One region of the Paenibacillus sp. GCM10027629 genome, then DNA from elsewhere that is predicted to be linked to it. Evidence: riboswitches for the same ligand, from Rfam matches in the RefSeq annotation. Region 1 holds a riboswitch; the other holds the start of a gene.
What was found. A riboswitch is a leader RNA that binds a small molecule or an ion and turns the genes downstream of it on or off. The one in region 1 is predicted to bind ZMP and ZTP.
Positions count from the first base shown of each region.

Region 2: it holds a riboswitch for ZMP and ZTP, as region 1 does, so the genes downstream of both, ACFQZR_RS24155 (bifunctional 5,10-methylenetetrahydrofolate dehydrogenase/5,10-methenyltetrahydrofolate cyclohydrolase) here and ACFQZR_RS01095 (DJ-1/PfpI family protein) in region 1, are expected to answer to the same signal.

Region 1 is NZ_JBHTGZ010000003.1:7-4,222, reverse strand. Features, by position in the region: gene ACFQZR_RS01105 (epoxide hydrolase family protein) at 1-10, opposite strand, end outside; gene ACFQZR_RS01100 (helix-turn-helix transcriptional regulator) at 114-1,058, opposite strand; gene ACFQZR_RS01095 (DJ-1/PfpI family protein) at 1,423-1,995, opposite strand; ZMP/ZTP riboswitch at 2,054-2,133, opposite strand; gene ACFQZR_RS01090 (VOC family protein) at 2,335-2,799, opposite strand; gene ACFQZR_RS01085 (hypothetical protein) at 3,016-3,660, opposite strand.
Region 2 is NZ_JBHTGZ010000012.1:760,920-765,135, forward strand. Features, by position in the region: gene ACFQZR_RS24145 (class I SAM-dependent methyltransferase) at 1-319, opposite strand, end outside; gene ACFQZR_RS24150 (cyclodeaminase/cyclohydrolase family protein) at 567-1,202, opposite strand; gene ACFQZR_RS24155 (bifunctional 5,10-methylenetetrahydrofolate dehydrogenase/5,10-methenyltetrahydrofolate cyclohydrolase) at 1,205-2,056, opposite strand; ZMP/ZTP riboswitch at 2,139-2,224, opposite strand; gene htpG (molecular chaperone HtpG) at 2,437-4,216, shown strand, end outside.

The sequences.
Region 1 (4,216 bases):
AATGAGTCATTTTTTGGAAAGCCTCCTCAAATTTCTTTGTATTTTCTTGTAACTGATTAATGTGTTCTCTCTATTTAAACTCATAATAAACCATGCTTATTGACAACAGTGTGTCAACAATCGATATAAAGTTTAGCTATCTCCAAAGCACTTTTCCGTACAGCTGCAGCAATATGCGAGGGTTCAAGAATGAACAAATCCGTTCTAAAATGAAGTAAAAAGCCGATTAACCAGTCGTTATCCGGGTATCGGACCCGAACGATAAGCGAACCATCGGGTTGCCGTTCAATTTCATCCGCATCAAAATGATCTTCTGCTGGAACCTTAGCCGGTCCTGTAAATCTAAGCACCAGATCGACCATCTTGGAATCGCGCTGCGGACCCCAATTTTCATTCAACTCAGACAGTGTCACCATTCGACGCTGGAACGTATCCTCAAGAATGAGTAGATTCCGGATCCGAGAAAGCCTGAACATGCGGTAATCATCTCGGTTTAAGCAATAACCGTGAAGATACCACGTGTAGCCTTTGAGCACCAGCCCCATAGGTTCAATACAACGTTCTGTTTCTCCCCCTTGTCCGTTGGTATATGTAAAACGGATCAGCCTTTTATCACTTACGGCTTTATGCAGCGTGTCATACTTGTTTCGTTCTGAAGAGCTGCTTTTCCACGGATTTAAGTCAATGATGACCTGATCAGCACCAGCCATACGACCTTGTTCTGCCTTCGAGACCAATGCGCCAACTTTGTCGAGCAGCCCGTCTAAATTTTGGTTGCTAAATGCCTGTGTAGATTGAAGGCCTCGCAAAGCTGTAGAGAGGGAAATAAGTTCATTGAATGAAAGCATTTGCCGATCCAATCGAAAGTTTTCCATGATTTCGAATCCGCCTTCTGCTCCCGTGTACGAAATAATGGGAATTCCTGCTAGATTCAATGATTCCAAATCGCGATAAATCGTACGCAATGAAACCTCCAGACGATCAGCCAATTCTTGGGCCTGTACGCGTTTGCGGTTTAATAGAAGGATCGTAATGGCCATAAGTCGCTCAAGTTTCACTGTTGTCCCCCCAATTCAATAAGGTAACTGGTTAATAAAATATTTCAGTTCCACGAATACGATGCTTTAACTCCTGCGGGTAATTAGGCTCTTACTTGTATAATAAACTTGCATTGTAGACAATAGTCTGTCAGGATTAGAAAGTTCACCAGTGTTTTGTTGCTTTTTTTTGAAACCACGAATTCAGATATCATCTTAAATGATCAAGCCCCAGTTAATAAAACCGGGCTCTAATACATCTACGCTTGATTGGCTTATTCCGTTATCCTGCCCGTTAGTTCAATAAAATGAGCAGACTGCGGTAGTCTGCTCAGCAATGTATAGTATTCAACTATCGTGTCCCGTTAGCGTAACGTGAAAACTTTTATCTTTTCGATATATAGTACGGGTAATCCATCTTTTCTTGAACTTTTTGAACAACTTCTTCATTAGTAAGCGATTCTATGAAATACAGACCCAAATCAATGGAAGCAGATACTCCTCCACCTGTAAAAATGTTACCATCTCTTACATAGCGCTCCTTAACAACTTCTGAGCAATAAGGTGTCAATAATTCATATGCAGATGGATTTGTTGTTGCTCTTTTACCATTTAGCATTCCAGCAGCACCCAGAATTAAAGCTCCCGTGCAAACAGACACCTTATATTCTACATTTAGTGCGGTCTGAATCCATGAGATAAAGTCAGTATCATTCCTGAGTTGCCTTGTAGACAACCCTCCAGGAATAAAAATCAAATCATATACCGAAAGGTCCGGGGAAACATGATTGATTTTCATAGTTAATCCTCTGTCATCGGTTATTTGTTCTTTGTTCGAACAAAAATCCCACGACACATTTTCTTTTGCTTTTAGAATTCCCATCCATGTTACAGCTTCATAAAAACCAACAAAATCTAAAGTAGTCATCTTATCAAACAAAATGTAAGCCATCTTCATTACTAAGCACCTGACCTTTCATCATGTGAAATAAAAAAAGTATCTGATTTAAGATCAAATACTTTGCCCAGGCGTACGGCGATATGAATATGTGCTCCCTCATGGTTATCCACGTTTACGCCAGTTGCACATACCAGATATTTACTATATTGTATTCTGGAAAATCATATAAATCAATCACGTATTCTTAATTAAACTGCCAGTTGGTTAAGAAAAGGCAACCGATCACAAGTAGCTGGCTGCCTTCAAATTCTTTATTGAGCTATCGTGTCCCGTTAGCGGAATAATCTGTTAACTTCAGACGGTTGGAACTTCAATGAATTACTAAAACAGTTACTACTAATTTTGTGATTTTTCGGACTTTATCATTTCGTTCCACTCACTTAAATAAACTGCATATCCCAAATTTTTAGGTTCAGACGTCAACCATGAAATAAACTCTAATTCGTTACCATCAGGATCGTTAAAATAAATAGCTGCCGCAGGCATCCATGTATGTACAATTGGCTCAATTGGTTCTTTTCCAAAAGCTTTAATGGGTTCAAGACCTCTTTCTCGTAGCCAGTCAATTGAATCCTTTAATAAATCCAAATCAGTCCCAAAAGCAAAATGTCTTTTGCTAACATCACTTCCCTTTGGAACTTCCCAAAGACCAAGTAATTGACGTTCCTTTCCAATATAAAAAAATGCAATTCCTCTTTCCTCAATTAATAATGAAAGTTCCAGTCCCAACTTGTTATAAAACTCAATAGAAGCATTCAAATCTTTAACTTGTAAATGAGTCTCGTATAGATTCTTAATCATAGCTCTGCTCCTTGAACAGGTTAATGGTATGCTGTCACCTGTACGTAATGTAGCTATCGTGTCCCGTTAGCTTAATACGTAGAAATTAGAGTATACATCTAAAATATCAATTGTTGTCCTACAAGTTTCTAGGTTCAATATATATAATAATTGGACCAAGCCTTCCATCGTTTTTAGTTTTGAAGGTAGCTGCAACAAATTTATCTTTATCTGATTTCAAATTACTACTCCCCGTTTTGAGAGAACCCGATCCATTTCATCAAAATGTTCTTTGTTGCTTGAAGCATAGATCAAATCAAAACTATCGTTATTTTTCATCACTGTTATTATGCTGTCATCGTAATTCCCATAAAATTCGATGCCAATCCAATGCCGAAAGGAAAAACCTTTATTATTAAAATTTTCACGAATAAAATCCAAGTCGGTTTGTTCAATGGAATAGAACGATTCACAGCCGTATTCAAGAGCGAATACGGTTTGCAAATAGGCCATCGCATGAAAAAAATCGGTCAATGTTTCAAAATCTTTTTTCCATACCTTTTCATCGTAACTCATATAGACAGGGGGATTGGACCTGGATAAATCGTTCTTATGGATTCCCCAAACACAGACACGTTGATTCTCGCAATAAAAAATTAAATATTCGCTATGTTTGAAGTATTGGAGTTGCTCGGGTTTGATCAAACTATCTTGCGTATGATTCAGCCGCTCGTCTTTACCGAGTTCCAAATAATAATCTATAAACACCTGGGGCAATTCACCAAAATTATTTTTAATGGTTTGTATCTCGTCATGACTAAACCCATTTCGTTTCGTAATATGAAACAGCTTTTTAATCATTGTAAAATCAGTCACCCGCATCACACCTTATCCTTGTATAATACTCCATCGATTGACTTAAGAATATTCCAAGTCGGTCTCCTTAACCATCAAGAGAGCATATTACACACCCATTTTACCATATCTTTACTCCACTATCCTCCCCGTTAGCTTAAAGAAATGAGCAGGCTCGGCAGCCTGCTCAATAATGGTTTGTTTATTCAACTAATCTGCCCGTTAGCTCAGTTCAAACTTGCTTCAGCCAATCCACGGAGTGATTAATCATCTCTCCTATTATGACTGACCTTGTCCAGATTTTACGTCGCCGTGCATCCCAATCCAACAAAAAAAGAAAGGTCGCCCCTCCTCTATAAATAACAAATGATAATTTCCAGGATAATCAATAACATATAATTGCTCTATTGATGTTCCCCTACGGTAACTGTTATCCCAATGTCATCTTGTGGGGCAATAATTGAAACGATCCCCCCCTCTGAACTAGGAAAAGGACGAAGCTCGATCTCACCTTAACCTTCACGTAGACATCATATAACGTGCCAGGCTTCAGATGAGAGAAATCCCAATTCATATACTGAAT
Region 2 (4,216 bases), on a different contig from region 1:
AAACGAGTCGCTCAGCATCCATTTGATGGAAGCGTACATTGGATTTCCCCGCTTGTCTTAAGTTATTCTCTGCCGTCTTCATCATACCAGATGAACAATCTATGCCAATTGCGAGTAGTACGGCATCCGCAATAGCTAACAGCGCTTCTCCCCCACCCGTACCGATATCCAGGAGGAGATCCGACTTTCTGCAGACCCCCGTGACTTCTTGGTAGAGATCCCACTGTATCCCTTCCGAGACCACTTTCATCCTGCTGAAATCCCAGCCGTTCATTGCACCAACCTGATCATAAAATTGTCGATATTCTTGTTCATTCATGTCTAATTCTGCCACCTTCCAAAATGATTCATATACAAACGAAAAAGCCTGCCAATAGACCTTAGTGGATATTCTCCGTTATGCAAAAGGGCATACAACCCCCTTGATAGCTGGTACGCGTGTTACCCAGCCCGGAGACTATCTACCTCGAATCATCTGGAAAGCCATGTTCCGTTCACCTCAATTTGGAAGAATACTTCAAGTATAATCGGTAGGGTGCTTTATATTCAAGTAAGCGGGACGGTCGTTACACACCCATTCGGCTTTTTACCGTGATCATCGTCACTTGCTTGAACTTATCGATGTCTCGCATTAATTGCGTGATCGTGTCGCTATATTTCTGTTGTAACGACGAATCTGTCAAAGACACTAGATTGATCTGAGCCGTCAACAAAGCCGATTGTGCCGCAGCCTCGAGCAAGATCGTGCTGATTCCTAGATCAGAGAGCACATGCGGATTGCAACAATCAGCGATTCCCTTCGCGTACCGCATCCCCGCAAGACATGCTTCGATCAGACGGATCGGCACATCAATCGCCTGAATCGTCGCTTGTTCCAGCGCCTGTTTACGTGCTTCTTTCTCCGATTCGGAGTTCCGCGGCAGCTTGAGAGCGGCCACGTACTGCTCGAAGCAATCCATATCCTGCGCAAGCAGTTGTTCATAGATTGTCGTGAGCGTATTCATCCGCTCTAATGTCTCATGAATCTGCTCCTGATAAGCTGCATATTTCTCGCCTTGCGAGAGGTTGCCTACCATCGAGGTCATCGAGGCGCCTAATGCCGCAACAAGCGCAGCGACACTGCCTCCACCCGGTGTAGGACTTGAACTCCCGGCTTGCTCAATAAAAGTCCGAATGGATTGATCCCATTGGTTCGTACGCATGATTAACGCACCTCCTTCTGCAGACGGATGGCCTTCATGAGATTCTGATAGAGAATGGCCGTCGTTAACGTCCCGACGCCGCCAGGTACGGGAGATATGGCTTGTACATGTTGAGCCACGTCAGGCGAAATATCTCCGACAATCTTCCCTTCATCCGTTTCATTAATGCCTGCATCGATGAAGACGAGCTTCGCATGCACCATATTCGGTTGAATCATATGCGCGCGCCCTACCGCTGCAATCGCAATATCCGCATGATGCAGATGCATCGCAATATCTGGCGTTCTCGAATGGCAGACCGTCACAGTCGCTTGTTCATGCTGAAGCAGATGGAATAAAGGCAATCCTACCGTCTGCCCTCGGCCGACCAAGGTCACATTCTTCCCTTCCAATGGATAGCCGTAATGCTTCAGGAGCTGAATGCAAGCCTGCGGCGTAGCCGGATAGAGTCCCACTTCCCCTGTAATGGTCGCTCGCTGATTGCTCGGGGTCACCCCATCAATATCTTTCCATGGTGTAATCGCATTCACGATGGTTGTCGCCGATAGATGCTTCGGCAGAGGGAGCTCCAGCATAATCCCGTGTACCCTGGGGTCAGTATTTAACCGTGCGACTTGCTGCAAAATCTCTTCCTCATGCACCCCTTCCGGGTATTCATAGAGATCGAATGCAACCCCGAGCCGCTGTGCAATCTTCTGCTTCGACTGCGCATAATATGCGGATGCTGGATCCCCTTCCACCAGGATGACGGCTAGCCGAGGCTCGTGCCCTTTCCCCTTCCATTCTCCTACATGCTGCTTCACGGTCTCATACACTTGATCTGCTGCTTCCTTCGCCTTCATTATTGTCGTCATTTCGACAACCTCCTATTTGAATAAAATAAGAAACAAAAAAAAGCATTCACAGCAGACTCGTACCATACGAATCTTCTGCAAATACTTTTCCCCAGGCGAACGGATCGGTAGAGCGGGAGGCTTCCTCGTGGTTCATTCCACTCATTTTCGCCAGTCACATCCCGCTTTTTTTCTTATTTTAGCAGAGATGATCTTAAGATGCACCCCTTGATTCTCAGACGAGACGTACCCTCCGCTATTGACACCCAATTTTGGAATATGGTATATAGAAATAAGAATTAGCACTCATTCATCCAGAGTGCTAATCACCCTTGCAGCCGTACTACATAATCATAGCAGCAACACATATCTGACTTTTAACCTTGAAAGGAGATTTATTCATGACTAAGAAGCAGTTTCAAGCCGAATCCAAACGATTACTGGAAATGATGATTAACTCCATCTATACGCAGAGAGAAATTTTCCTGCGCGAGTTAATCTCGAACGCGAGTGATGCCATTGACAAAATGTACTATATGGCCCTTAGCAATGACAATCTTGTTTTTGACAAAGAGAACTATTTCATTAAGGTCACTGCGAACAAAGAAGCTCGTACGCTGACGATTACTGATACGGGGATCGGGATGACGAAGGAAGACCTTGAGAACAATCTCGGCGTGATCGCGAAGAGCGGATCGCTAGCCTTCAAGAAAGAGAACGAAGCGAAAGACGGACACAACATCATCGGTCAATTCGGCGTCGGCTTCTATTCGGCCTTCATGGTCGCAGACGAAGTGAAGGTATACAGTAAAGCCTTCGGAAGCGATGAAGCTTATGTATGGGCATCGTCAGGTGCTGACGGCTACACAATTGAGCCATGCGATAAGACTACAGTGGGAACGGAAATTGTCCTTAACATCAAGCCGAATACGGAAGAAGATCAATACGATGAATATGTAGAGGAATATCGCCTCAAATCCATCATCAAGAAGTATTCCGACTTCATCCGCTACCCAATTAAGATGGATGTGCAAGGAAAACGTCCAGTAGAAGGCAGCGAAGAGCTTGAGGATTACCAAGAAGAGCAGACGATTAACAGCATGGTGCCGATCTGGCGCAAAAATAAAAACGAGTTAACTGCCGAGGATTACGATAATTTCTATGCGGAGAAACGTTACGGATTCGACAAGCCGCTGAAGCATTTGCATATCAGTGCAGACGGTGCTGTCGTATATAATGCGATCCTCTACATTCCAGAGAGCACACCTTTCGATTATTACACGAAAGAATATGAGAAAGGCCTTGAGCTATACTCCAACGGCGTATTGATCATGAATAAATGCGCAGACCTGCTGCCGGACTACTTCAGCTTCGTCAAAGGTTTGGTCGACTCCGAAGACCTCTCCCTCAATATTTCCCGGGAGATGCTGCAGCATGACCGCCAGCTGAGCTTGATCGCGAAGAACATCAAGAACAAAATTAAGAGTGCATTAACTAGCCTCTTGAAGGATGACCGCGAGAAGTATGAGCAGTTCTTCAAAGCCTTTGGCAGACAGCTGAAATACGGTGTATATAGCGACTACGGTATGAACAAAGAAACACTGCAAGACCTGCTGATGTTCTACTCTTCCACCGAGAAGAAGCTGGTTACACTCGATGAATATATCGCGCGTATGCCGGAAGATCAGAAGTACATCTACTACGCAGCAGGCGAATCTGTCGAGCGGATCGAGAAGCTTCCACAGACCGAGCTTGTGGCGGACAAAGGCTACGAAATCTTGTACCTCACGGATGATATCGATGAGTTCGCAATCAAGATGATCATGAATTACAAGGAAAAAGCCTTCAAATCCGTATCCAGCGGCGATCTTGGTATCGAAGCAGATGCGAACGATAAAGCTGCAGAAGCGGAAGAACAGGATAATCAAGCCTTGTTCGACCACATGAAGACGATCCTCGCCGGCAAAGTGAAGAACGTCAAAGCTTCGAAGCGCTTGAAGAGCCATCCAGTCTGCCTCTCTACGGAAGGTGAGCTCACGATTGAGATGGAGAAAATCCTTAGTGCTATGCCGAACAACCAAGATGTAAAAGCCGACAAGGTTCTTGAAATCAACGTCAACCACGATGTGTTCAAATCGCTCAAAGACGCTTATGCTGGGGATCAAGAGAAGTTAAACTTGT